DNA from 4 places in the Variovorax sp. YR266 genome. Region 1 is predicted to be linked to each of the others. Evidence: predicted binding sites of a transcription regulator. Region 1 holds the regulator's gene; each other region holds the start of a gene.
The links. The regulator sigma-54, encoded in region 1, starts transcription at its own class of promoters, with help from an activator protein. The targets are predictions, from matches to a motif close to TGGCANGNAANCTGCTTT.
Positions count from the first base shown of each region.

Region 2: the regulator sigma-54 is predicted to act here: its motif matches at 4,278-4,295, upstream of BLW48_RS20450 (transglutaminase family protein).
Region 3: the regulator sigma-54 is predicted to act here: its motif matches at 3,132-3,149, upstream of BLW48_RS13700 (ammonium transporter).
Region 4: the regulator sigma-54 is predicted to act here: its motif matches at 3,349-3,366, upstream of BLW48_RS30165 (pilin).

Region 1 is NZ_FNPM01000004.1:166,417-173,458, reverse strand. Features, by position in the region: gene argS (arginine--tRNA ligase) at 1-639, shown strand, start outside; gene BLW48_RS12720 (SPOR domain-containing protein) at 651-1,415, shown strand; gene BLW48_RS12715 (thiol:disulfide interchange protein DsbA/DsbL) at 1,558-2,205, shown strand; gene lptA (lipopolysaccharide transport periplasmic protein LptA) at 2,372-3,085, shown strand; gene lptB (LPS export ABC transporter ATP-binding protein) at 3,082-3,876, shown strand; gene rpoN (RNA polymerase factor sigma-54) at 3,894-5,495, shown strand; gene BLW48_RS12695 (phospholipase D family protein) at 5,506-7,042, shown strand, end outside.
Region 2 is NZ_FNPM01000007.1:384,849-391,890, reverse strand. Features, by position in the region: gene BLW48_RS20465 (circularly permuted type 2 ATP-grasp protein) at 1-687, opposite strand, end outside; gene BLW48_RS20460 (oxepin-CoA hydrolase, alternative type) at 786-1,634, opposite strand; gene BLW48_RS20455 (DNA internalization-related competence protein ComEC/Rec2) at 1,780-4,197, opposite strand; gene BLW48_RS20450 (transglutaminase family protein) at 4,369-7,042, shown strand, end outside.
Region 3 is NZ_FNPM01000004.1:389,498-396,539, reverse strand. Features, by position in the region: gene BLW48_RS13710 (thiamine pyrophosphate-binding protein) at 1-1,497, shown strand, start outside; gene BLW48_RS13705 (hypothetical protein) at 1,533-1,835, opposite strand; gene BLW48_RS13700 (ammonium transporter) at 1,854-3,092, opposite strand; partial or broken gene BLW48_RS36065 (sulfite exporter TauE/SafE family protein) at 3,468-3,572, shown strand; gene BLW48_RS13695 (tripartite tricarboxylate transporter permease) at 3,637-5,148, opposite strand; gene BLW48_RS13690 (tripartite tricarboxylate transporter TctB family protein) at 5,161-5,649, opposite strand; gene BLW48_RS13685 (RNA recognition motif domain-containing protein) at 5,850-6,260, opposite strand; gene BLW48_RS13680 (DUF3820 family protein) at 6,442-6,678, opposite strand; gene BLW48_RS13675 (translation initiation factor Sui1) at 6,686-7,042, opposite strand, start outside.
Region 4 is NZ_FNPM01000016.1:94,889-101,930, reverse strand. Features, by position in the region: gene pilV (type IV pilus modification protein PilV) at 1-174, opposite strand, end outside; gene BLW48_RS30190 (GspH/FimT family pseudopilin) at 177-851, opposite strand; gene BLW48_RS30185 (type IV pilin protein) at 797-1,267, opposite strand; gene BLW48_RS30180 (hypothetical protein) at 1,447-1,677, opposite strand; gene BLW48_RS30175 (SEL1-like repeat protein) at 1,822-2,331, shown strand; gene BLW48_RS30170 (hypothetical protein) at 2,370-2,717, shown strand; gene BLW48_RS30165 (pilin) at 2,737-3,288, opposite strand; gene BLW48_RS30160 (ATP-binding protein) at 3,514-5,703, opposite strand; gene BLW48_RS30155 (response regulator) at 5,928-6,734, shown strand; gene BLW48_RS35180 (hypothetical protein) at 6,755-7,042, shown strand, end outside; gene BLW48_RS30150 (response regulator) at 6,999-7,042, opposite strand, start outside.

The DNA.
Region 1 (7,042 bases):
GGCACCATCGCGCGCGTGCGCGCCGGCCTGCAGGCGGCCGGCGAAGGCATTCCCGAGGGCTACCCCGACTACGTGCTGCACACCATGGTGCGCGTCATGAAGGGCGGCGAAGAGGTCAAGATCAGCAAGCGCGCCGGCAGCTACGTCACGCTGCGCGACCTGATCGAGTGGACCAGCACCGATGCCATCCGCTTCTTCCTGCTCAGCCGCAAGCCCGACACCGAATACACCTTCGACGTCGACCTCGCGGTGACGAAAAACAACGACAACCCGGTTTATTACGTGCAGTACGCGCATGCGCGCATCTGCTCGGTGCTGGCCGGCTGGGGCGGCGACGCCGCCACGCTGAAGGACGTCGACCTGTCGCCGCTCGAAAGCCCGGCCGCCCAGGCGCTGATGCTGCTGCTGGCCAAGTACCCGGCCATGCTGACGGCTGCGTCGAAGGACTTCGCCCCGCACGACGTCACGTTCTACCTGCGCGAGCTGGCCGCCAGCTACCACAGCTACTACGACGCCGAGCGCATCCTGGTCGACGACGAAAAGGTCAAGCTGGCCCGCCTGGCGCTGGTCGCCGCGACCGCGCAGGTGCTGCACAATGGCCTCGCGATTCTCGGCGTCAGTGCGCCGAGCAAGATGTGAACCTCCTCACCATGAAGAAGACAACCAGACAACGCGGCAACATCGTCATCGGCCTGATCATCGGGCTGGTGCTCGGCCTGGGCGTCGCGCTGGGCATCGCGGTCTATGTGACCAAGGTGCCGATCCCGTTCGTGACCAAGACGCAGCGCGGCGGCGCCGAGCAGGACGAGGCCGAAGCCCGCAAGAACCGCGACTGGGACCCGAACGCGCCGCTGGCCGGCAAGGCAGGCGCTGCCAAGCCGGCGCCCGCACCTACCGGCCCGGTCAACCCCGTCACCGGCGAGCCGGCCACCACCGCCGTGGCCCCTGCCACCGCCCCGCCCACGACCGCACCGCCGGTGCCCGTGGTGGTGGCGCCCAAGCCGCCGCGCCCTGCGCCGGTGCCGGCCGAAGCCAATGCCCTGCCGCCGTCGAACGATCCGCTGGGCGACCTGGCCCGGGCGCGCTCGGGCGGCGGCGCCAGCTCCGGCAGCACGACCACCGCGTCGGCCGCACCGAGCAGCAACAGCAATGCCGGCAGCAGCAGTTCGGGCCCCGATCCGTTCATGTACTTCGTGCAGGCCGGCGCCTTCCGCACCACCGACGACGCCGAGGCGCAGCGCGCCAAGCTGTCGCTGATGGGCGTCGAGGCCAAGGTCACCGAGCGCGAGCAGGCGGGCCGCACCGTCTACCGCGTGCGCGCGGGCCCCTTCAACAAGAAGGACGACGCCGACCGCCTCAAGGAGCGGCTCGACGGCGGCGGCATGGATTCGGCGCTGGTTCGCGTGCAGCGCTGACCCGGCAGCCGACACAAATAGCCCCTAAGCTTCGCCGCGCGGCGTTTGCCGCCACCATCCACTGCCTCGGGCGCGCCGGATGAGGGGGAACTCCCCGCCGCGCGCCGGCTCAGTCTGCCGTAACAACTGGAGAGCTCTTTCAATGAAACGTCGTGACTTTTCGCTGGCCGCCACTTCGCTCGGGCTGCTGTCCCTGGCTGCCAACCCGGCCCACGCCCAGGCGCGCGCGCCCAAGGCCGGCACCGAATACCTGGTGCTCGACAAGCGCGTGCCGGTCGACGCGCCCACGGGCAAGATCGAGGTGGTCGAGTTCTTCTCGTACAACTGCCCGCATTGCAACGACTTCGAGCCGGCGCTGGAAGCCTGGATCAAGACGGTGCCCAAGGAAGTCGCCTTCCGCCGCATCCCCGTGCCTTTCGTGGGCAACGACGTCGAAGCCAAGCAGCGCCTGTACTACGCGCTCGAGGCGATGGGCAAGGTCGACGAATATCAGCCGAAGGTGTTCAACGCGATCCACGCGCAGCGCCAGAACGTGAACGGCGACGCCAACATCATTGCCTGGGCCGCCGCGAACGGCCTGGACGGCGCCAAGTTCAAGGAAGTCTTCACCTCCTTCGGCGTGGCCAGCAAGGCCAAGCGCGCCTCGCAAATGACCGACGCCTACAAGGTGGCTGGCGTGCCGGCAATGGCCGTGGCCGGCCGCTGGTATGTGGATGGCGAAACCGCCGGCAACATGACCAAAGTGCTTCAGGTCGTGAACTATCTGATCGGCGAAGCGAAGAAGGGCTGACCCCCCAGGATCGCGGTCCGGCGGAGCCGGTTCCGCGGTGTTCCTGGAGGAATTCCCGAGAGAAATCCAGGAAGAAAGTCAAGCCCGCATCGGCGGGCTTTTTCATCTGTGCGTGCGGGGCTGACGCAATCAGCCGCATACAATGCCGAGCAAGTTTCGTGCCTCTATGACATTGCACTCTCACCCCACCACTCCCTTCTTCCGTCGCATCGGCCGCCTGGCCGCCGGCGCGCTGTTGCTGGCCGGCCTTGCCTCGGGCGCACTGGCCGAAACCGCCGACCGCACCAAGCCGATGAACATCGAGTCGGACTCGATGCGCTACGACGACCTGAAGCAGACCAGCGTGTTCACCGGTAACGTGCTCGTTACGAAGGGCACGATCATCATCCGCGGCGCACGCATGGATGTACGCCAGGACCCCGAGGGCTACCAGTACGGCGTGGTCACGGCGGCACCGGGCAAGCGGGCCTACTACAAGCAGAAACGCAATGCGCCCGACGAGTGGATCGAGGGCGAGTCGGAAGTCATCGAGTACGACAGCCGCGCCGACAACGTCAAGTTCATCCGCAATGCCACCATGCGCCGCCTGCTCGGCGCTACGCCGAACGACGAGAGCCAGGGCGCGCTGATCGTCTACGACCAGAGCAACGACACCTACACGGTCAACGGTTCCACCGTGCCGCCGAACACCGCCGTCAACGCGTCCACCCCGGGCGGGCGCGTCAAGACCATCCTGACCCCCAAGGCCGCCACCGCACCGGCAGCCGGTGCCTCGGCCCCGGCCGGCGCGAAGGCGCCGCCGCCGGCGCCCACGCCCGCACCCGGCAAGGGCCTGCGCCAGAGCACCACGCTCAGTGACCAGGGAGAAACCCGCAAGTGATCGAAACCGCAGGAACGCAGGACGCCAACGGCGCACCGGGCAGCCGCCTGATCGCGCGCGGCCTGAAGAAGAGCTACGGCAGCCGCACGGTCGTGAAAGACGTCTCGCTCGACGTGCAGAAGGGCGAAGTCGTCGGGTTGCTCGGGCCGAACGGCGCGGGCAAGACCACCTCGTTCTACATGATCGTGGGGCTGGTGCGTGCCGACGCGGGCGACATCAGCATCGACGGCGAGCCCATCGCCCACATGCCGATCCACCGCCGCGCCCGCATGGGCCTGAGCTACCTGCCGCAGGAAGCCTCGATCTTCCGCAAGCTCACGGTCGAGGAAAACGTGCGCGCCGTGCTCGAGCTCCAGAGCGAGCCCGACGAGAACGGCAAGATGGCGCCGCTGTCGAAGCAGCACATGGACGAGCGCCTGGCCGAGCTGCTGGCCGACCTGCGCGTCGACCACCTGCGCGATTCGCCCGCGCTCGCGCTGTCGGGCGGCGAGCGCCGCCGCGTCGAAATTGCGCGTGCGCTGGCTACGCAGCCGCGCTTCATCCTGCTGGACGAGCCCTTCGCCGGCATCGACCCGATCGCGGTGATCGAAATCCAGCGGATCATCAGCTTCCTGAAAGAGCGCGGCATCGGCGTGCTCATCACCGACCACAACGTGCGTGAAACGCTGGGCATCTGCGATCACGCTTTCATCATCAGCGACGGGCATGTGCTGGCACAAGGCACACCCTCGGAGATCGTCGACAACGCCGAAGTACGCAGGGTGTACTTGGGCGAACACTTCCGCATGTAAGGGCGGGAGCGGTTCCCATGAAGCAAGGGCTATCCCTTCGCGTCTCGCAGCATCTGGCGTTGACGCCACAGCTGCAGCAGTCGATCAGGCTGCTTCAACTCTCCACGCTCGAACTGAGCCAGGAGGTGGAGCAGATGCTCGACGAGAACCCGTTCCTCGAGCGCACGGCTGAAGAAGCGGCGCGCGAGGAATTCGGGCTCGACACGGCCGATGCCCCGGTGCCGCGCGACGACGGCGGCGATAGCGGCGACGGCGAAAGCGACTTCGCTTCGCCCGCCGCCAGCGCGTCCACTGCTTCCACCGAAACCAGCACCACCACCACGGCCGACACCGACGGCCCCGCTGCCGAAATCACCGAGCGCGAGCCCGACTGGGAAGGCGACGGCACCGTCGACATGGCGCCCGACGACAGCGAATGGGGCAGCGATGCGCCCGCGCGCCAGAACAACCTCGGCGACGACGAACGTGCCGACGCCACCGAACTCGCGCGCAGCCAGGAGTCGCTGCAGTCCTTCCTGCACCGCCAGGCGCTGAGCCTGCGCCTGAACGAGAACGACAGCGCCGCGCTGCGCTTTCTCATCGAATCGCTCAACGACGACGGCTACCTGGAAGACTCGCTGCCCGCACTGGCCTCGGGCCTGGCCGGCGACGACAACGACCAGTTCGACGACCTCGTGCATCACTTTCAGGTGGCGCTCGGCCTGCTGCAGAGCCTGGAACCCGCCGGCGTCGGCGCGCGCGACCTCGGCGAATGCCTGGGCATCCAGCTGCGCGCCCTGGCCCGCGAGGACGAGACCGACGAGGAAGAGCTGGTCCGCAAGACCGCCATTGCCATCTGCAAGCAGCCAATGGAGCTGCTCGCGCGCCGCGACTTCAAGCGCCTGGCCACGCTCACCCGCAGCAACGAGGAGCTGGTGCGCTCGGCGCTGCAGATCATCGCGCGGCTCGAGCCCAAGCCGGGCCGGCGCTTCGTCGACGTCGAGCGCAACATCGTCATTCCCGACGTGATCGTCACCAAGACGGGCCGCGGCACCAATGTGAAGTTCCGCGTCATGCTGAACCCCGAGGTGATGCCGCGCCTGCGCGTGCACGACATCTATGCCGGCGCACTCAAGTCGCACAAGGGCGAAGGCAGCCAGGCGTTGTCGCAGCGGCTGCAGGAGGCGCGCTGGTTCATCAAGAACATCCAGCAGCGCTTCGACACCATCCTGCGCGTGAGCAACGCCATCGTCGAGCGGCAGAAGAGCTACTTCGTGCACGGCGAACTCGCGATGCGCCCGCTGGTGCTGCGCGAGATCGCCGACGAGCTGGGCCTGCACGAATCGACCATCTCGCGCGTGACCACCGCCAAGTACATGGCCACGCCCTTCGGCACGGTCGAGCTCAAGTACTTCTTCGGCTCGGCGCTGGGCACCGAGACCGGCGGCAATGCGTCGAGCACCGCGGTGCGCGCGCTGATCAAGCAGTTCGTCAGCTCCGAGAGCATCAAGAAGCCGCTGTCGGACAGCCAGATCTCCGAGATGCTGAAAGAGCAGGGCATCGAGTGCGCGCGCCGCACCGTGGCCAAGTACCGCGAGGCGCTGCGCATCGCGCCCGCCAACCTGCGCAAGGCCCTGTAGAAAGCCACCGATGACCCGTCGCCTGCCGTCGCTTTCGCGTTGTGGGCATTGGGTTTTCGTCATGGCTGCGGTCTTGCTGTTCGCAGGCTGCGCCACATTGCCCGACGAGGCGCCGCGCCCGCCCACCAAGGCCATGGCCGTGTCAGCCGACACCGCGCTCGGCAAGATCGCGCTGGCCTCCCAGCCCGACCCCGACCTGAGCGGCTTTCGCCTCATGCCCGGCGGCGACTTCGCCTTCGACACCCGTATCCAGCTGGCCCGCCGCGCGCAGCGCACGCTCGACGTGCAGTACTACCAGATCGAGAACGACGAGACCGGCCGCTACCTGATGCGCACCCTGCGCGACGCCGCCCAGCGCGGCGTGCGCGTGCGGCTGCTGATGGACGACCTCTACACCTCCGGCGAAGACGAGCTGCTGCTCGGCCTGGCCGCCACGCCCAACGTGGAGCTGCGCCTGTTCAACCCGTTCCCGGCCGGGCGCGGCAGCCTGCTGAAGCGCTTCAGCGCGTCGCTTTTCGACTTCAGCCGCGTCAACCGCCGCATGCACAACAAGCTGTTCATTGCCGACGGCGCGATGGCGGTGGCGGGCGGGCGCAACATCGGCAACCAGTATTTCAGGCGCACGGCGGGGGAGAACTTCCTCGACCTCGACACCTTCGTCACCGGCGCGCTGATCCCGCGGCTGGGCAGCCTGTTCGACCAGTACTGGAACAGCATCTACGTGCGGCCGATCCAGTCGGTGGTGAGCAGCGACCTGTCGCGCGAGGAGCTGCAGAAGCGCTTCGACGTCGCCACCGGCCCCGACACCACGCCACCGCCGCCGCCGCCCGCGCCCAACGACCTGCTTGGCTACAGCCCGATGGCGGAAGACCTGAACGCCGGCAAGCTCGGACTGATCTGGGCCACCGCAGAGGCCTACGCCGATTCGCCCGAGCGCGTGATCGGCAAGACCGTCTCATACGGCGGCGTGCCGCTGCTGGACGTCGACAGCGTGCGCTACAACGTGGTCGAGCAGATGCGCCGTGCGCGCTCCGAGGTGACCATCGTCTCGCCCTACCTCATTCCGGGCGCCTCGGGGCTGGAGGTGATGCGCGAGATCCGCGGCCGCAACGTGAAGATCAGCGTCGTCACCAATTCGCTGGCCGCCACCGACGAGCCGCTGGTGCACACCGCCTACCGCCGCTACCGGCCCGACATGCTCAAGCTCGGCGCCGACCTCTACGAACTGAGCTCCACGCGCACCCGGCGCAGCGTGCGGCTCGGCCTGTTCGGCACCTCGGTGGGCAGGCTGCATGCCAAGTCGGCGGTGATCGACCGGCGCATTCTTTTCGTCGGCTCGATGAATTTCGATCCGCGCTCGGAGACGCACAACACCGAGATCGGTCTCTTCATCCGCAGCCCCGAGATGGCGCAACAGGCGCTCAAGCTCATCGACGTGCTCAAGCAGCAGGGCGCCTACCGGCTGCGCTTTGCCGAGGGCAGCAACGAGTCGCGCATCGAATGGGTCAGCGACGACGCCGGCAAGCTCACCGTGCTGAGCGAGGAGC
Region 2 (7,042 bases), on a different contig from region 1:
CACCACCACCGTTGGCTCGGCCGTGGCCGGCGGCGCGCTGGCGCGCAGGGTTTCGAGCAGCAGGTCGGGGTAGTGCGCGACCGGTGCGATGCGGTTCTGGTTGAATAGCTCCGGGAAGAGCCGCATCATCATCTTGCGGTTTTCGAGCATGTAGCTCACGCCGCTGGGCACGCGCAGGTTGTCTTCGAGCACGTAGTACTCGCCGTTGCCGTCGGCATCGGGGGCACGAACGATGTCGATGCCCGAGATGTTCGAGTACACGTTGTGCGGCACGTTCACGCCCATCATCTCGGGGCGGAACTGGGCGTTGTTCAGGATCTGCTCGGCCGGAATGATGCCGGCCTTGATGATTTCCTGGTCATGGTAGACATCGTGAAGAAAGCGGTTGAGCGCCGTGACGCGCTGCACCAGCCCTTTTTCCATGCTGTCCCACTCGTGGGCGGGAATGATGCGAGGCAGCAGGTCGAACGGGATGAGCCGCTCGGTGCCGGAGCCGTCCTCGTCCTTGGCGCCATACACCGCGAAGGTGATGCCGACCCGGCGGAAAATCAATTCCGCCTCTTCGCGCCGCGAACGCATCACCTCACCGGGTTGCTTCGCGAGCCATTGGTCGTAGCGCTTGTAGTGCTGTCGGATTGCAGCCCCCGCATAGGGCAACTGCTCATACATCTCGTCAAATTTGTGCATGGAACGACCAATCTCCTTGAGCTATAGCTTAGCAAGTTCAGGGCCAGTAGAACCCCTTATGCCAAGGCCGGAGACGGGCCGGAAGACTTTTTCTTCGCTCAGCGCTCAGGCCCTTCCTCGCTGGCCGTCAGCTTCTTGCGGGGCGAGAGAAATCCCTTGATGCGCTCCCCGCTCTCGTCGCTGTAGAGGCTGGCCAGGAAGGATTCGCGCTCGGCGTCGAGCTGCTCACGCCGGCTGCGCCCACGCGCCGAATACACGAGCTGCTTGATGCGCGCCTGCACCTCGAACGGGCCGCGCGCGAGCTGCTGCGCCCAGGCGAGCGCGGTGGCGCCGGCCTCCCCATGCGGCACGACCTTGTTGACCACGCCCAGTTCGTGCAGCCGCTTCGCGGTGCTGGGCGTGCCGTCGAGCAGCATTTCGATGGCAGCCTGCGGCGGCAACGCGCGCACCAGCGAATCGGTGCCGCCGCCGTCGGGCGTGAGGCCCACATTCACATAGGACATGGCGAACTTCGCGTCTTCCGCGGCCACGATCAGGTCGCAGGCCAGGCACAGCGAAAAGCCGCCGCCCATGGCAGCGCCCTCGACAGCGGCAATAACGGGCTGGGGAGCCTCCTGGATCGCCATGATCCATTCATGCAGCGCATCGATGTGGCCATGCTGCTCGGCGGCCGGCAGCTTGCGTTGCCGGGCCAGGCGTCGCAGGTCGCCACCGCCGCTGAAATGATCGCCCTCCCCGCACAACACGATGGCACGCACGGTGCGAAAACCCGAGGTAGCGCGCATCGCCTTGGCGGCCGCGCGGTAGACCGACGGATTGAGCGCATTGCGCGCCGCGGGGTTGCTCAGCGTCAGCACCAGCACCGGGCCTTCGCGGTGCATCTTGAGCCGCGCGCCGGGTGCGGCCGCGGCGCTCGTGCTGGTGATGGCCGGAACAGCGGCCGTCACGGCGTATGCCCGGAAAACAGGTCCCACCGAAGGCCTTGACGGTTGCTCATGCTGTCCCCTCTTCTGAGTTGTAGCCAAACGATACAACGCATGGGACGCCAGTACGAGCACGCTGACAAGTGGCCTTTCGGACTACTTTTGACAATTAGTTCACGATTTCAGGGCTGTGCTGCCAGTACCGCGCATGGCGCTCGCGCTCGCAGGCCACGTCGGCGGGGCGTGTGCTGGTCCAGTGCGCGGCGCCGCAGCGGGTGTTTTCGACCAGCCGCACGCCGCGGTCCCGGTAGCGCGCCGCCACCTCCTGCGCCGGATGGCCGAAGCGGTTGCGATACCCCGCCTGGACAAAGGCAATGCCCGGCTGCACCGCATCGAGGAAGGCCGGGCTCGACGAAGTCTTGCTGCCGTGGTGCGGCGCCAGCAGCACGTCGGCCCGCAGCAGCTGCGGCGTGCGAACGACGAGCGCGGCCTCCTGCAGCCGCTCGATGTCGCCGGCCAGCAGCGCCGCCGCGCGCCCGTTGCCGATGCGCAGCACGCACGACACGGCATTGGGCTTGGTGAAGCCGCGGTAGTCGGTGTCGAACGGATGCAGCACCTCGAAGCGCACGCCGTCCCAGGTCCAGGCCTGCCCCGCCTCGCAACGCCGTGCCGCCAGCGTCGCCTGCAGCGGATGCGTGGCTTCGAGGGAACTCAGCAGCTCGGCCCGCGGCTGCATCGCGAGCACCGCGGGCGCACCGCCGGTGTGATCGGTGTCGCGGTGGCTCAGCACCAGCATGTCGAGGCGCTCACCATGCGCCCGCAGCAGCGGCACGAGCACGCGATGGCCGGCATCGCTTTCAAGGCTGTAGCGCGGGCCGGCGTCGTAGAGCAGGCTGTGCGTGGCAGTGCGCACGAGCACCGCATTGCCCTGGCCGATGTCGGCAGCGAGCAACTCGAATTCGCCGGCCGCCGGCCGGGGCGCCTGCCACAGCAACACTGGCAGCAGCAGCGGAATGCCGAGGCTGCGCAGCGACCAGGACAGCCGCATGGCGAGCAATGCACCGCCGGCCACGCCGCAAGCGGCCATCCACAAAGGCGGCGCGGCCATCGACAGCGTGGCATACGGCAGCCCGGCCAGCCATTGCAGCAGCAGCGCCAGCACCTGCACGGCCCGGGCTGCAAGGTCCCACAGCGGCGCCACGGCGACGCCCAGCATGGCCAACGGCGTGATCACAAGCGTGACCCAGGGGATCGCCACCGCATTGGCCAGCAGGCCGATCAGCGACACCTGCTGGAACAGCAGCAGGCTCAGCGGCGTGATCGCCAGCGTGATGACCCATTGCTCGCGAAAGAACTGCAACAGGCGGGAAGCGGCGCCGGTCTTCCGCTCGCCCGGCACCGCGGCGTCCGTGGCGAACAGCACGCCCACCGCCACGAAGCTCAGCCAGAAGCCGGCCTGCATCAAGGCCCACGGATCGAGCGCGATCACCACGGCCGCCGTCAGCAGCCACACATGCGGCCAAGGCCAGCGCCGGCCCGTGAGGCGCAGCAGCGCGACCGTCGCCAGCATCCACACAGTGCGCTGCGAGGGCACACCCCAGCCGCTGAAGAGCGCGTAGAGCGTGGCCAGCAGCACGCCGCCTATCAACGCCGCCTGCTGCGCCGGCACGCGCAGCATCAGCCGCGCGCTGCGCCGCCAGAGCAGGCCGACGATGTGCGCGGCCAGCCAGGCAAACATCGTGACGTGGAGGCCGGAGATCGACATCAAGTGTGCCACGCCCGTGGCGCGGAACACGTCCCAGCCCGAGCGGTCGATGGCGCTCTGGTCGCCGGTGACCAAGGCCGCGATCACGCCGGCCTGGGCGCGGTCGGGCACGCGCTCGAAGACGCCGTCGCGCACGGCTTCTCGTGCGCGCTCGATGGGATGCCACCACGTGCTTGCCACCAGCACGGGCGCCGCATCGCGCGCGCCGGTTCGCACATAGCCGCTGGCATGCAGGCCCTGCTCCCACATCCAGAGTTCGCTGTCGAAGCCATGGGGATTGCGGCTGCCGTGCGGCGCCTTCAGACGCACCGTCAGCCGCCATCGCTCGCCGGCGTGCAGGGAGCCGACTGTGCTGGCCAAGGGCGTGCGGCTTTCGGAAGCACGGCTCCACAGGCTCGAGCCTTCGGCATACCAGCCGAGTGCAATGCGATCGGGCACCGCGGGCCGCCCCTGCGCATCCGGATCAGCCCAACCCGCGGACTCGACATCCAGGCGGAACTGCGTTCCAGCTTCATTGCGCTGAGGCATCTCCGATACGACGCCCGTGACCTGCAGGTCGCGCCCTTCGAGCGCCGGGTCCAGCGCGCCGTTCGCATAGACCGCCGCGCGCCATCCCGCGAGCCCTGCGCCGGCCATCGCGCCGCATAGCAAGGCGATGAGCATCAGGCCCCTGCCCGGCATGCGTCGCCAACACAGGCCGGCCACTGCCACGAACAGCAAGCCGGCGTAGGCCCACGCCGGCCAAAGCACCGCCTGCTGCAACTGCAAGGCCGCTCCCAGCAGCGAGCCACCCAGCGCCACGAACGCCCCCGCTCCACCCATGGCACCGCCAGACGCACGAAACGGCGTCAACGAAAAACTCCCGAACCCATGATGCAAACCCTCCCCAAAGTCACGCTCAGTGGCGCGTTAATTGCTTGGCATCTGGGCTAGTATGCGTCTCACAAGAGACATCTTTTCGATGCAATCTCGCAGTACTGCACACAAAAACGCATGTCCATTCACGCCGCTCTCCACCACGTCACCCACTACAAATACGACCGCCTGGTGCAGTTGGGCCCACAGGTCGTGCGCTTGCGTCCCGCGCCGCATTGCCGCAGCAACGTCATCTCGTATTCGCTGCGGGTCGAGCCGGCCGAGCACTTCGTCAACTGGATGCAGGACCCGTTCGCCAACTACCAGGCGCGGCTCGTGTTCCCCGAGAAGACGCGCGAATTCAAGGTCACGGTCGACCTCGTGGTCGAGATGGCGGTCTACAACCCCTTCGACTTCTTCCTCGAGCCACAGGCCGAGAACTTCCCGTTCAAGTACACGGCCTCGCAGGCCGAAGAGCTCGCGCCCTACCTCGTCACCGAAGCGCCCACGCCGCTGCTGCAGGCCTACCTCGACAAGATCGATCGCAAGGAGCAGCGCACCATCGACTTCCTGGTCGGCATCAACCAGCAGGTCCAGCAAGACGTCAATTACCTGATCCGCATGGAGCCCGGCGTGCAGACGCCGGAAGAAACGCTCACCAGCGGGAGCGGCTCATGCCGCGACTCGGGCTGGCTGCTGGTGCAACTGCTGCGCCACTGCGGGCTGGCCGCGCGTTTCGTCTCGGGCTACCTGATCCAGCTCACGCCCGACGTGAAGGCGCTCGACGGCCCCAGCGGCACCACGGTCGACTTCACCGACCTGCACGCCTGGTGCGAAGTGTTCCTGCCGGGCGCAGGCTGGATCGGCCTCGACGCCACCTCGGGCCTGCTGGCTGGCGAGGGCCACATTCCGCTGGCCTGCACGCCCACGCCTTCGAGCGCGGCGCCCATCGAGGGCGGCGTCGACGAATCCGAGGTCGAGTTCGGCCACGAGATGAAGGTCACGCGCATCTACGAATCGCCGCGCGTCACCAAGCCCTACACCGAAGAGCAGTGGTCCGAAGTGCTGGCCCTGGGCGACGCTGTCGACGCGCGCCTTAAGGCCGGCGACGTGCGCCTCACCATGGGCGGCGAGCCGACCTACGTGGCCACCAGCGACCGCGACGCGCCCGAATGGAACACCGACGCCCTCGGCCCCACGAAGCGCGGCTACGCCACCGAGCTCGTGCACAAGCTGCGCGCCGAGTACGGCAAGGGCGGCTTCCTGCATTTCGGCCAGGGCAAGTGGTACCCGGGCGAGCAGTTGCCGCGCTGGGCGCTGTCGATCTTCTGGCGCGCCGACGGCCAGACGCTTTGGCACGACCCCGAACTGTTTGCCGACGAGCGCTTTCCCACGCACTACACGAGCGAGGACGCGCGCCGCTTCACCACCGTGCTGGCCCACAAGCTCGGCCTGACCGAGCGCTACATCCAGCCCGGCTACGAAGACATCTACTACTACCTCTGGCGCGAACGCCGCCTGCCGGTGAACGTCGACCCCTTCGAATCGAAGCTCGACGACGAACTCGAACGTGTGCGCCTGCGCCGCGTGTTCACGCAGAAGCTCGACGCGGTGATCGGCTACATGCTGCCCATCGAGCCCGGCAATGCGAACGGCGACGCCCCCGCGCTCGCCGGCCCGGCCTGGAAGACCGGCCCCTGGTTCCTGCGCGACGACCGGCTCTACCTGATCCCCGGCGACTCGCCCATGGGCTACCGCCTGCCGCTCGACTCGCAGCCGTGGGCCAGCAAGGGCGACTACCCCTACCTGATCGAACGCGACCCGACCGCGCCGCGCGGCGCCCTGCCGAGCGCGGCCGACTACCGCGCGCGCTATGCCGTAGGCACAACCGGCACAGGGGCCGACCTCGGCGCAGTGCCCTATGCCTTCGGCGCACCGCCCGTCGTGCCCGCCTCGCTACGCATGCAGGCGCCGGGCGCCGGCGAAGGCGATGCATCGGCTGCAGCAGCAACTGACGATGCGGACGACAAATCGACCACGCGCCAGCCGCTGCGCGGCGAATCGGCCCACTGGGTCACGCGCACCGCGCTGTGCGTCGAAGTGCGCGACCCGCGCCGCGCCAACGGTCCCTCGGCCGAGAAAAAGGGCAATGCATCGGGCGTGCTCTACGTCTTCATGCCGCCGCTCGCGCGCCTGGAGGACTATCTCGACCTGGTCGCAGCAGTCGAAGCCACCGCGCGCGACCTGGGCGTGCGCATCGTGATGGAAGGCTACCCGCCGCCGCGCGACCCGCGCCTGAAGATGCTGGCCGTCACGCCCGACCCGGGCGTGATCGAAGTCAACATCCACCCGGCCCACAACTGGAAGGAACTGGTCGACCACACCGAGTTTCTCTACAACGCCGCGTTCGAAACCCGCCTGTCGGCCGAGAAGTTCATGACCGACGGCCGCCACACCGGCACCGGCGGCGGCAACCACTTCGTGATGGGCGGCGCCACGCCCGCCGACAGCCCCTTCCTGCGCCGGCCCGAGCTGCTGGCCAGCCTGCTGCTCTACTGGCACAACCATCCGTCGCTGAGCTATCTGTTCTCGGGCATGTTCATCGGCCCGACGAGCCAGGCGCCGCGGGTGGACGAGGCCCGCAACGACCAGGTCTACGAGCTGGAAATCGCCCTGAAGGAAATCGCGAAGAACCGCGAGATCTATGGCCAGAACATGCCGGCCTGGCTGGTCGACCGCACGCTGCGCAACATCCTGATCGACGTGTCGGGCAACACGCACCGCAGCGAGTTCTGCATCGACAAGCTCTACT
Region 3 (7,042 bases), 220 kb from region 1:
GCGCAGGGCAAGCTCACCGGCAAGCCGGGCGTGTGCTTCGTCACGCGCGGACCGGGCGCCACCAACGCGGCGGCCGGCGTGCACATCGCGCACCAGGATTCGACGCCGCTGCTGCTGTTCGTCGGCCAGGTCGCGCGCGATGCGCTGGGCCGCGAAGCCTTCCAGGAGCTGGACTACGGCGCGGTGTTCGGCACCATGGCCAAGTGGGTGGTGCAGATCGACGATCCGGCGCGGGTGCCTGAGCTGGTGTCGCGTGCCTTCCATGTCGCAACCTCGGGCCGGCCTGGGCCGGTGGTGATCGCGCTGCCCGAAGACATGCTGACCGAGGCCGCGACGGTGGCCGACGCGCAGCCTTACGCGGTGACCGAAACCCATCCCGGTGCAGCGCAACTCGCAGAGCTGCAGCAGCGACTGTCGCAGGCGCAGCGCCCGGTGGTCATCCTGGGCGGCAGCCGCTGGTCGGAGAAGGCCGCGCAGCAGTTCGCGGATTTCGCGGCCGCGTTCTCGCTGCCCGTGTACTGCTCGTTCCGTCGCCAGATGCTGATGTCGGCCGAGCACCCCTGCTATGCGGGCGACCTGGGCCTTGGCGCCAATCCGCGCATGCTGGAGCGCATCCGCAACGCCGACCTCGTGCTGCTGGTCGGCGGGCGCTTGTCCGAAGTACCGTCGCAGGGCTACGAGCTGCTGGCGATTCCGCAGCCGAAGCAGGCGCTGGTGCATGTGCACGCCGACGCCGACGAGCTCGGCAAGCTCTATCGTCCGGCGCAGGGCATCCACGCCACGCCGCAGGCTTTCGCGGAAGCCGTGTCCACGCTGCGCCCCGCGCAAACGCCGGCCTGGCAGGCAGAAACGAAGACCGCCCGCGAAGACTTCCTGCGCTGGAGCGACCCGGCTCCCATCCGCATTCCCGGCCCGCTGCAGATGGGCGAGGTCATGCAGCACCTGCGCGAAGTGCTGCCGGCCGACACCATCTTCTGCAACGGTGCGGGCAACTTCGCCACCTGGGTGCACCGCTTCTGGCCGTTCCGCTCCTACGCGAGCCAGCTTGCGCCCACCAGCGGCTCGATGGGCTACGGCCTGCCGGCCGGCGTCGGCGCCAAGCGGCTGTGGCCGCAGCGCGAAGTGGTCGTGTTCGCGGGCGATGGCGACTTCATGATGCACGGCCAGGAATTCGCGACGGCCGTGCAGTACGGCCTGCCGATCATCGTGGTGCTGCTCGACAACGCCATGTACGGCACGATCCGCATGCACCAGGAAAAGCACTACCCCGGCCGCATCAGCGCCACGCAGTTGAAGAACCCGGACTTTCGCGGCTATGCCGAGGTGTTCGGCGGCCACGGCGAACGCGTGACCAGCACCGAAGAATTCGGCCCCGCGCTGGCGCGCGCGAGAGAGAGCGGCAAGCCGGCCATCCTGCATTGCCTGCTGGACCCGGAAGCGATCACCCCGGGAAGCACGCTGCAGTCGATTCGCAAGGCAGCGCTGGCTGCAAGCTGAGCACCCGGTGTCATTCGCACGCACCCCGAAAAGACTCAGCGCAACCCACCCACATAGCGAGGCGGCGGAGTAGGCGGCGTCCCATCGGGCTGCCGCGCCGCCAGCCGCGCAGCGCGAGCCAGCGGCTCCATCGCCTGCTCCAGCCGTGTCGCCAACTGGTAAAGCTCCTCGTCCTTGGTGTCAGCAGCGTGCGCGCGCGTCATGCGCACGATCTCGGCCGCGTACTCGGCATTGGTCGCCATCCACTCGGTGTCGGTCACGCGCCCATGCTTTCGCCGCAGCGCCACGTGAAGGCGGGCAGCAAGGGCGATGCGTTCGCTTTCGGACATGGATGGCATGGTTCCTCCGTCGGTGGGTCAACTACTCCCGAGATGTTCTCTGTGCTGTGCAAGATCGAGGCCCAGCACCTCGCTGTCGGCATCGACGCGCAACCCGACCATGATGTGCACCAGAAACAGCACCACCGCCGTCCCCGTTGCGCTGTAGATAGCCACGCTGCCGACGGCGATCGCCTGCGTCAGCACGTCCCCCGTGGCGCCCGAGATGCGCGCATCGGCGAACACGCCCGTCAGCAGCGCGCCCACGATGCCACCGATGCCGTGCACGCCGAACACGTCGAGTGAGTCGTCCGCGCCAAGCAGGTGCTTGAGCCCGGTGGCGCCCCAGTAGCAGGCCAGCCCCGCGATGGCGCCGATGGCCAGCGCGGACAGCGGCGTGACGAAGCCGGCTGCCGGCGTGATGGCCACCAGCCCCGCCACCAGGCCCGAGCACAGGCCCAGCAGCGAAGGCCTGCGCCGCACGATCCATTCGCCGAGCATCCAGCTCATGGCGCCGGCCGCCGCCGCGATGTGCGTCACCAGCATCGCCAGGCCCGCGCGCCCGTCGGCCGCCACCGCCGAGCCCGCATTGAAGCCGAACCAGCCTACCCACAGCAGGCCCGCGCCCGTCATCGTCATCGCCAGGCTGTAGGGCTCGAAGGCCTCGCGCCCGTAGCCCTTGCGCGGCCCGAGCGCATAGGCGCACACCAGCCCCGCGATGCCCGCGTTGACGTGCACCACCGAGCCGCCGGCGAAGTCGAGCGCTCCCATCTGCGCGAGCCAGCCGCCCGGCTCCCACACCCAGTGCGCGACAGGTGCGTACACCAGCACGCTCCAGAGCAGCGCGAACCACAGGATCGCCGAGAAGCGCATGCGCTCGACAAAAGCGCCAAGCACCAGTGCGGTGGTGATGATCGCGAAGGTCAGCTGGAACATCGCGTAGACCGACTCGGGCACGTTGGGCGCGACGTGGCTCACCGCCACCTGCCCGGCCTCCTTCAGGTACTCGAAGCCCGAGAACCAGAAGCGCCCGGTGCCGCCCAGCCAGGGCCAGCCCTCGGTAAAGGCCAGCGAATAGCCCACCGCGAACCAGGTCAGCGAGACCGCCGCGGCTATCGCCACCACCCCCGCCATGGTGGCCAGCACGTTCTTGCGGCGCACCATGCCCGCATAGAAGAGTGCGATGCCGGGCAGCGTCATCAGCAGCACCAGCGCGGTCGAAGTCATCATCCATGCGGTGTCTGCCGCGTTGATGGAGGCGTGCGGAGCCAGGGCCATGACCGTTTCTTCTTCTTGAAGTGATGGACCTTGGTGCTGCGTGCACAAGTCGTGCCACATCGTTAACTATCAGAAACACTTTGGTTCGCAAATCGGGCTTTCTCGGTAAGGCAAAGCGGGTAATTCCCAATGCACTGAGGCGGTGCGCACCCTAAAGTCTGCCCACTCGCGAACGGGCCCTGCTCGTGCTGCCGAGGGTCCGAGGAGACAATCCCCAAGCAACAATAAAAATGCTTCAAAGGCTCCGTACGAGATGCCGTGTTTGACTTTGAAAGGCGCCGCTGGTCGGCGCCTTTTTTATGCCTGCATGACTTGATACACCTGCATCTTCAGCTCCTTTTTTGATAGCGCCACGGGTGAGGTAGTCCTCCCCCTATGGAAATGCTGGTGGTAACGGGCGCCTCGCTGTTCGCCGTGTTTCCGGGCGCATCGCCGGCGACCCTGCCGGGCACCAACAAGAGCGCGTCTATTTGGGGCACCCCGAGCAAAGGCCCCAAATGAAAAAAGCCCCCGGAGCGGGGGCTTCTTGCAGGGACCGGAGCGCTCACTCCTCGACGAAGGCTTCCTCGCGCTTGGCCTTGATTGCGGGCAGCAGCACGATGCCCAGCAGCAGCGCAGCCGCCACCAACAGCCCCGCCGACAGCGGCCGGGTGACGAATACGCTCCACGCACCGCGCGACAGCAGCAGCGCGCGCCGCAGGTTCTCTTCCATCATCGGCCCGAGGATGAAGCCCAGCAGCAGCGGCGCAGGCTCCGTGCGCAGCTTGATGAACAGGTAGCCGATGAAGCCGAAGGCCGCCACCATCCACACGTCGAAGGTGTTGTTGTTGGTCGAGTACACGCCGATCGCGCAGAACAGCACGATGGCGGGGAACAGGAACTTGTAGGGCACCGTCAGCAGCTTGATCCACATGCCGATCAGCGGCAGGTTCAGGATGATCAGCATCGCGTTGCCGATCCACATCGAGGCGATCAGGCCCCAGAACAGCTCGGGGTTGCTGGTCATGACCTGCGGGCCGGGCTGGATGTTGTGGATCGTCATTGCGCCCACCATCAGCGCCATCACCGCGTTGGGCGGAATGCCCAGCGTCAGCAGCGGGATGAAGGAAGTTTGCGCACCGGCGTTGTTGGCCGACTCGGGCGATGCCACGCCGCGGATGTTGCCCTTGCCGAAGGGCACTTCGCCGGGGCGCATGCGGATCTTCTTCTCCAGCGCATACGAGGCGAACGAGGCCAGCAGCGCGCCGCCCCCAGGCAGGATGCCCAGTGCAGAACCCAGGGCCGTGCCGCGCAGCACCGCGGGCAGCATGCGCTTGAAGTCGTCCTTGGTGGGCCACAGGCCCTTGACCTTGTGCGTGAACACTTCGCGCTCGTCGTCGGGCTGCGAGAGGTTGCCGATGATTTCGCCGTAACCGAACACGCCCATGGCGATCACCACGAAGCCGATGCCGTCGGTGAGTTCGGGAATGTCGAAGCTGTAGCGCGCGACACCCGAGTTGACGTCGGTGCCCACGATGCCCAGCAGCAGGCCGAGCACGATCATCGCCACTGCCTTCAGCAGCGAGCCCGAAGCCAGCACCACGGCGCCGATCAGGCCCAGCGTCATCAGCGAGAAGTACTCGGCCGGACCGAACTTGAAAGCCAGCTCGGTCAGCGGCGGCGCGAAGGCGGCCAGGATCAGCGTGCCGACGCAACCCGCGAAGAACGAGCCGAGGCCGGCCGCGGCGAGCGCCGGGCCTGCGCGGCCCTGCCTTGCCATCTGGTAGCCGTCGATACAGGTGACCACCGAGGACGACTCCCCGGGCAGGTTAACCAGGATGGCGGTGGTCGAGCCGCCGTACTGCGCGCCGTAGTAGATGCCGGCCAGCATGATCAGCGCCGACACGGGCGGCAATGCGTACGTGGCGGGCAGCAGCATCGCGATGGTTGCGACCGGGCCGATGCCCGGGAGCACGCCGATCAGCGTGCCCAGGATGCAACCCAGCAGGCAGTACAGCAGGTTGGTGAAGGTGAAGGCAACGCCGAAACCGATGGAAAGGTTGTGGATCAGGTCCATGGTGTGCGCTCCTCAGCCCGAAATGAAAGTGGGCCAGACCTGGATCTGGAGCTTCAGTGCCCAGATGAAGGCCACGTAGCTGCCAGCCGCCAGGATGGTCGAGAGGATCAGCACGTCGCGCAGCTTGAAGTGCTCGCCCGCCATGCTCGAGATGATCGTGAGCGCGTAGATCGCGATGATCATCCCCATGGCCGGCAGCCCGATGCTGGGCAGGCCCCCCAGCAGCACGCCGAAGGCCAGGTTGGCGCCGAGCACGAAGGCCAGCGGCTTCCAGGCCCATTTGCCGATCGGGTGGCCGTCGGTGGTTTCGACCACCAGTGCCTGGAACATGATGACGGCCCCGAGGATGGCCAGCAGGATGCCCAGCATGAGCGGGAAGTAGCCCGGCCCCATGCGGGCGCCGTCGCCGATGGTGTAGGTGGTCGCGCCTATCGCAAAGGCGCCCCCCACGGTGGTGAACATGACTCCTGAAAAGAAGTCAGCCTGACTCTTGATGCGCATGTCGTCTCGCCCCTCTTGTATGGAAGGGTGAGGGTCGTTCTGCGGGCCTGACCGTTGGCTGACCTGCCCGGTACGGACAAATGCTTACCGCAGGGCTAGGGTTCTCCCTCGACGCTCCCTGCGCCACAGAGGGCCACAAACGAAAAAAGCTCCCGAAGGAGCTTTTCATTCAGAAGCCCGAAGGCTCTGGAGGGAAGGGCTTAGTAGCCGCCGCGACCACCGCCGCCGCCGCCGTAACCGCCGCCACCACCGCTGCGGCCACCGCCGCCGCCGCCGTAACCGCCGCCGCCGCCACCACCACCGTAGCCGCCACCACCACCGCCGCCGTAGCCGCCGCCACCACCGGTACGGGGGGGACGAGCTTCCATCGGACGGGCTTCATTCACCGTCAGGGCGCGGCCCTGCAGCGAGTGGCCGTTCATGGCTTCGATGGCTGCGAGTGCTTCAGCATCCGAACCCATTTCGACAAAGCCGAAGCCCTTCGAACGGCCGGTGTCACGTTCCATCATGACCTTGGCGCTGACGATTGCGCCGAACTCGCCAAAGGCTTGTTCCAGGTCGTTGTCACGCACGGAGTAGGCGAGGTTGCCTACGTAGAGTTTCTTGCCCATTGAGGGACTCCTAATTCAAACCAACAAGACAAAGCGATGGAGTCCCAGAATCACAACAAACAAAATGCGCTGTGGCGCGAAACTGACCGATCACCGAATTACGTGCACGGGAGACAAAGCTCACAGACACGTAGGCCGGATTATCCAGCCCTAATTGCAAAAAACGTGGCGAAATCGTGTGTTATTGAGAAACATCCCGGCGCGACGGGCGGTTTCGCAACGGTTTCAGCAGGTCCGAGAGCCCGTTGTGGTCTATTTCATGCATCAAATGGAGTAGCCGGCCTATTTCTCCCGAGGGAAAACCCTCGCGTGCAAACCACGTCAGGTAATTTCCGGGCAAATCGGCAATCAGCGTGCCTTTGTGCTTGCCAAAAGGCATTTCGAGCGTCACCAGCCGCTGCAGGTCTTCGGGTTTCATCGCGTGCTCAGCCTCCCGCCCGCTTGACCGTGTGGCCCTGCTTCACGAGTGCGGCGATCACCGTTTCGCGGTGGTCGCCTTGGATTTCGATCACGCCGTCCTTTACCGTGCCGCCCGAGCCGCAGGCCGTTTTCAGCTGCTTGCCGAGTGCCGTGAGCGCCGCCGCATCGAGCGCGACGCCCTTGACCACCGTCACGCCCTTGCCTTTGCGCCCCTTGGTCTCGTGCGATACACGCACAATGCCGTCGGTGGCCGGTACGCGCGCCTTGAGTTCCTTGCAGCGGCACTGGGCCACCGGCTCCCCGCAGTCGGGGCACATGCGCCCGCCCGCCTCGGTGGAGTACACCAGGGCGCTGCCGGACTG
Region 4 (7,042 bases), on a different contig from region 1:
GCTGGCGAGCATGGCGGCGGTTGTACGGAATTCGGCACCGGTAGCGGTGCGCGCTGCGCTGGCATAGAGGCCGGTGATGCCCAGCAGGCCGATCGCGAAGATGAGCAGCGCGGCCATCACCTCGATGAGGGTGAAGCCGCCCATGGCGGATGAAGGTGTTTGGCGGCGCGGCATGGTCAGCAGGTCATGGGGTCGGTGCTCCCGCTGCGCGCGGGGTCGCAGATGCGGGCATCACCGCCCGGCGAGACGATCACGTTCAGGCAGCGCACCGAGCCGCCGGAGGCGACGCAGGTGCTGCTGGCGCTGGTCAGCTGCACCGTCAGCGTGGCGACCGACGTGGTCGGGTTGCTCGTGGCCGACTGGCGGCCCAATGCATCGAAGCCCACGGTGCTGCGCGTTGCGGTGAGCACCAGATCCGAGCTCTTGCTGGATTCGATCGGGCTCTTGCTGATCAGGTAGGGCGTGCTGGTGGCGCTCGGGGCATTGCCGCAGGCGCCGGCCGGTGTCTGGGAGATGCCGGCGTTCACCACCCAGATCGCCACGCTGGTACTCAACGCGCAACTGGCGTCCAGTGAGCTGACGAACTGCAATCGCGTGCCGGTGTTGCGGCGGATGGCTTCCGCCCTGGCCGTCTGCAGATCGGAGCGCAGCGACTCGGCCGTGCTGCGCAGGCGGTTGTTGCGTGTCCAGTCACTGAACCCGGGTGCGGCCAGCAAAGTCAGGATCGCCAAGAGCGTGATAGCCACCATCAACTCGATCAAGCTGAACCCCGCCGACGAAGGCTGCCGCATGCGCATCAGCAACTCCCGCCCCTGGTTGTGATCCAGCAACTCGATGAGGTTGCGGTCCATCCGGACACGCCGGTGATGGTGGTAGTCCGCGTGCCGTCCTGGTCGATGGTGTAGACGAAGCCGGCCATGGCAGACGTGCCGGTGGCAGTGATGGTGTAGCTCGTGGACGAACTGGGCGAGCAGGTGAGCGTGAAGTACTTCAGGTTGGTATTCGAGATGCTCACGCCGCATGCACTGGTGGACCCGGTGGCGTAGTAGCTCTTGGCATCCTGGAACCACTGCTCCATCTTTGCGTTGCTGGCAGAGAGATTGGAGGTCGCCTCCGGGATGCGGCCGCGCCGGACGTAGTCCGTGTAGGAGGGCAGGGCGAGGGACGCCAGGATCGCCACGATCGCCACGGTGACCATCACCTCGATCAAGGTGAAGCCGGGTGCTCGCGCACGGAGCTCTGGAGGCTTCTTCTGCAGCCGCGTCATGGTGGTTCTTCTCCTCGTGTACCGGAAGCAATCAGAAACTTCCTGGACGCCGAGTCGAACATGCAATTTGGGAGAAAGCTGGCTGATGCGTTGGGGTTTGTGTGCGCGCGGGTGCAGTGAATCCGACGTTTCTCCGACTTTGTTGCCCAGCATCACTGCTGTATCGGATCGACCGATGTTCAGGAGAAGTGATCGATGAAAAAGAAGATGTTGCTGTCCCTTGGGATGGCGTGTCTGGTGGGATGTTCGGCCGCGGCTTGGGCTGCGTCGACGACCACGGAAAGCAGCAGTGCAAGCACCGGCAGCACTGGCGGCAATTCAGCGGTTGATGCTGCGTTGAAGACCTGCGCGGCCAGCGTGGCCAAGGATTCGAACGGCGGCCCCGACGAGACCGCGATGACCGCGTGCATGACCAAGGCAGGCTTCACCAAGCCCGCGCAGGACGGCGGCAGGCCACCACCCCCTGGCAGTGCATCCCGGAAATGACGGTACGGCAGCGGCTGCCTCGCAGCAGCCGACGCCGGAAGGCGACTGAGAGCGAGACGTTGCCGCATGTGCACGACGGCCTCGAGCCCGAGGGCGGCCCGGAGCTGAGGTCGGACGCCATCAGCCTCGAGGCCGCCATCGCGATGACCGGCATCAGCAAGCGCACGCTGTGGCGTCGCGTGTCCGACGGCACCATCGCCAAGCACAAGGAAGACGCACGGGGACGGGCGATGCTCGCCTTCGCGCAAATCGTTGGTCTGATCAAGCTCGAGCTGTCTGACGAAGACCTGCACATGATCGTGAAGGCCGACAGCGGTGATGCGAATGCGCAGGCCGATGTCGGCGGGATGTTCTTCGTCGCGGGCCACTTCAATGCGGCCGTCTACTGGCTCGATCTGGCGGCCGCGCAAGGTAATGCCGACGCCATGCAGTGGCTCGGCAACTGCCATGCATCGGGCCTGGGCGTGCCGAAGGACGACAGCCTAGCCATCATGTGGATTGCCAAGGCGGCGTCGTTGGGGCATCCGGTGGCTTGCCAGCAGATTCAGGGCATGAGGGCGGGATGCGGCGAACCGTAGGCATGCGGTTGCCTGGTTTGATCGCATGTTCCGCTCTCATGCTTGTGGTGCTGGCAGGTTGTGGGGGCTCGCATGTGCCGGATGACGAGCAGGCCGACTTCGGCGCAAGCGTCGTGGCTCGCTACGTGATCGTCGCGCAGCAGAAATGCAATACAGCGGGAGTGCCTGATCTCTATGAATGCGCTGAAGCGCCATCATCGAAGACCGGCGAGCGAATGGCGGCGCGTGTGGCGCTCGATGTGTACCGGATTTTTCAGCGGAGCTGCTACGAGACGGCGGGCGCGGAAAAGTGCGAGGCGATGGTGGAGGCTGCGTACCTGAAGGCCAGTGCGCAAGAGACTCATCGTTCTGAAGCAAACGCAAAAAAGCCACCCGAGGGTGGCTGATGCAAGATTCGCTCGCGAATCAGCGGCAGGTCGCGGGGGCGTACTTGGCGAGCAGCGTGCCCGCGGTGGCCGACATGTTGGCGTTCGTTGCGGAGACGTTGGTGGCGCTGGTGCAGGCCCAGTCGATAGCGCCACTCACTCCCGTGGACAGTGCCGTAGCCAGCGTGACCGCCGTGCCTGCGCCGGCCGAGCGCACATAGGGCGAAAGGATGATCGTGTTGGCACCCGTCGCGACACCGGTCGCGGTCGCGTTGAACGTCACGGTGATGATGCCGCCGTCCGCGATCTGCACGCTGTTGACGAACTTGGAGTTCGCGCCGGTGTTGCTGTTTTGCGCGTTCCACGTCGTCAGCACATTGGCCAGTTCCGTAGTGCTGGTGCCGTCAGTAGCCACCATGGTCTTCGCGCCCTGAGCGAGCCCGAGGCCTTCAGTCACACGCGCACGCACCGTGTAGTCCTGATAGGCCGGCAGCGCCACGGCAGCCAGAATGCCGATGATCGCCACGACGATCATCAACTCGATGAGGGTGAAACCCTTTTGCACGTTGCGTGCGAAGGAACGATGGTTCATTGTGAAACTCCTGCTGTTGAGAAAAGTGCGCCCGGAAAAACTCACCGGGACGAGCTTCTTTCTGCAGTCCGCATGCCACCCGTCCTGCGGTGGTTCATGCGTGTTTCGACAGGTGTTTCAGGAGGTAAAGGCGCGGACCCGTTCGTGCCGCTTCACTATGACGCGCGGCGGCGCGTGCCATGGCATCTGAAGGGTGGTGTCATCGCGCGTGTGCGCCGGCTTTGCTCAGTGCGCCGCAGACGCCAGCCGTTGTGCCTCGAGCGCCAGCGGTACGCGAACCTGCGCAACAAGCCCGTGTGAGCCGGATCTCAGCACGACATCGCCGCCATGCGCGCGCGCGATGGAGCGACATACCGCCAGACCAAGGCCGCTGCCCGCAGCACGCGAGGACCGCGCCTGCGCAGTGCGATAGAACGGCTTGAACACCTGCTCGATTTCGTTTGCGGGCAGCCCCGGCCCACGATCGCCTATCTCGACCACGGCGTCGTGCCCATCGGTGAACAGCCGCACGCGTGCCAGGTGCCCGTACTTGACGGCGTTCTCGATCAGGTTGTCGAGCACGCGGCGCATGCCGATCGGGTCGACCTCCACCTGCGCGCTCTCGACGCGTCGCAGCTGCACGTTCTTGCCGACGAAGATGGCCTGCTCGACCACGTCCTCGACAAGGCTCGCGAGGTCCATGCGCTCTCGCGCGCTCACCACCGAGGCATCGCGGATGAAGCTGAGCACGGAGCCGATCATCAGCTCCATCTCCTGGACGTCTTCGAGCATGCCGGCGCGCACATCGTCGGGCACGTCCTCGATGCGAAAGCGCAGCCGCGTGAGGGGCGTGCGCAGGTCGTGGCTGATGGCGCCGATCATCACCGTGCGGTCGTCGACGAAGCTGCGCAGCCGCGCCTGCATGCGGTTGAAGGCCTGTGCTGCGCGGCCGATTTCGGCGGGGCCCTCCAGTGCCAGCACCGGCGCCGCAGGGTCGCGCCCCAGCTGGTCGGCCGCGCGCGCGAAGCCGGCAATCGGCCGCACCAGCCGGCGCGAGAACAGCCAGCCCGCGGGGGCGACGATTGCCGCGGCGATCAGGAACCACAGCAGCACGCGGCGCTGCCATGCGTTCGGAAAAGACTCGGGCACCGGCTGCACGACCACCCAACTGCCTTCGGGCGTGTAGACCGCGGCGATGAAGTCGCCTTCGACGAACGGCGCGGGCGCGAGCCCGAAGAGGCCGCGTGCGGCGGGGCGTTCGTTGTCGGTGGTCGCAATGGGCGTCGTGATCGTCGTGTCGGTGTCTCTGGACGCACGGGGCGGTTCGGCGGGGGTGACGACGCGTGGCGGTGCAGCCGCAGTCGCCGGTGGCGTGCTGGCCGAAGACGGGCGCGTAGCGGGCTCGGCGCGCGGCGACTGCGCGATAGGGGGCGCAACTGGTGCTTCAGCCCTGTCAGGGGCTTCGCGGCGCGGGGGGCTTTCGATGACCGGCGGCAAGGCTCGCATGGAGGGGCCCGACTGAATGGAAGGGGCTCCGGGCTGGCCTTGGGCGGGGCCCGATGGCGGCGCCGTGGGCGAGAGGCCCGGTGGAGGGGCGGCACCGGGCGCGCCCGGCGCGGTCGTTGAGCCTGGTGCAGTCGCCGAGCCCGGCGTGGTCGCCGTGTTCGGTGCCGCCGACCCGGGCGATGGCGGTGTGCCGACGGGGCCTGCGCCGCTACCAGGGGGCGCCGCTACCGTGCTGCCTGGAGGGTTTCCGGCCGCGGGCGTGGGGGCGGATGTACCGGCTGGTGCATCCGGTGCGGTGGCTGGCGCATTGCCCGGCGCGGGATTCGTCGTCGCGCTGCCGGGTGGTGGTGATGGCGGAGGAGTGCCCATCTGGTTTCCCCTCGGGCCTCCCATTCCCCCCGGGAATCCCATGCCTCCAGGCCCACCGGGTCCTCCCGGTCCACCGCCCCCCGGCCCACCTCTCGCCTGGACCCGCAGAAAGCCGGCTCCGGCGAAGGTATCGGCGATGCGGCGCGGCACCGGCTGCGCTGCGTCATGCCCGTTCTCCGTCGCCGCGACAGGCCCTGTGGCGCCTGCAAACGGCAGCGGTGTGAAGAAGTACAGCCGCACCTCGGCTTCGTCGCGCGTCAGCAGTTGCGCCAGGTCGCGCCGCGAGCGTTCGGATGTCAGCCAGCCTTGTCCCTTGGGTTGGGGCGCGTTCGCCTGCAGCGTGCGCTGCAGCAGGTTCGCGTTGCGGCCTTCGGCGCTCCGGCCAGACAGCACGCGCGCGATGTCGCCCATCTCCCATTGGCGCTGTGGTTGCGGCGGGAGAAGCACGGTCAGCGCCAGTGTCACGACTTGCGCCACCACCAGCCCGCCCAGCAGCAGGCCCATGATTTGCCACGCGAGCGGCGGGCCCGACCAGCGGCGCGCGGTACCTTGGGAGTTCATGGGTTGATGCTGGCACGGACGGGAAGCGATGTCACGCCGGCATGGCTCGATCTTTGCGTTCCCATCTTTTTTCTCCCAGCTGTCAGCGCGCATGCGCGAGGCGGGGGGGCATGCGCAAACGTTCGAGCGCACGAGTCTGTGAAGCGGATGTTGCAGCCGGATTTCAGCGCATTGCAAATTATTTCAAGGCTCGCGGGGCTTCGGGCGGAGGCCGCGCCCAGCCTATGATCCGCTACCCGATCCGCCGTAACGTGAACCTGTCTACCCGAATCCTCATCGTCGACGACGACGCCGGCATCCGCAGCCTGGTGGCGTCCTTCCTGGAGAAGCACGGCTTCCATGTCGATGCGGCCGGCCATCCCGCGGAGATGCGCGAGCGGCTCGCGCAGGCCGACTACGCGCTGATCGTGCTCGACGTGATGATGCCCGGCGAAGACGGCCTGAGCGCATTGCGCGAGCTGCAGCGCATCGGCGGGCCGCCCGTCATCATGCTGTCGGCCGTGGGCACGGACATCGACCGCATCGTGGGCCTGGAGATCGGCGCGGAAGACTACCTGGCCAAGCCTTGCAATCCGCGCGAACTGCTGGCGCGCATCCGCACCGTGCTGCGCCGCACTGCGCATGCGGCCGCTGTCGGATTACCGGCGCAACAATCCGTGCCGCCGCCTTCTGGCACGCCTGCGGCGCAAGAAGCGCAGCAGCCCGAGGTGCTGTACTTCGCAGGCTGGCGCATGGACCTCGAAACCCGGCTGCTGCATGACCCGCAAGACCGCCCGGTGGACCTCTCCGACGGCGAGTTCCGCCTGCTGCGCGCGTTGGTGCAGCACCCGCGGCGGGTGCTGACGCGCGACCAGCTGGTGCAGTACGCGCTCGGCGCCGAGAGCGATTCGTACGACCGCGCCATCGACGTGCAGATCAGCCGCCTGCGACGCAAGCTGGCTTCCGGCGAGACGCGCGCCGACCTGATCCGCACCGTGCGCAACGAGGGCTACATGTTCGTGCCCGCCGTAACGCGCACGCGCGAAGCCTGAACCGCGATCACCGTAACACGGTGAAATTCGCAGGCAATGCGAAGACCTCAATCTCGGGGCTTCGCATTCATCACCTCTACCGACTCATGACTTCGTTCGACTGGCTGTGGGACTGGCGCACCCTGATCGCGCTGGCCGTGTGCGACGTCGCGTTGCTGGCGATGTTCCTGGCCTGGGATGCCCGGCGGCTGGCGTTCCTCCTTGCCCGGCGTTGCATCGTCGAGCACGAGCTGCCGCGCGAGAGGAAGCGCCTTCGTGTCGGTGTCAGCCTGGAAGACCGTGGCGTGTTCCCTCGGGAATCGCCGGGG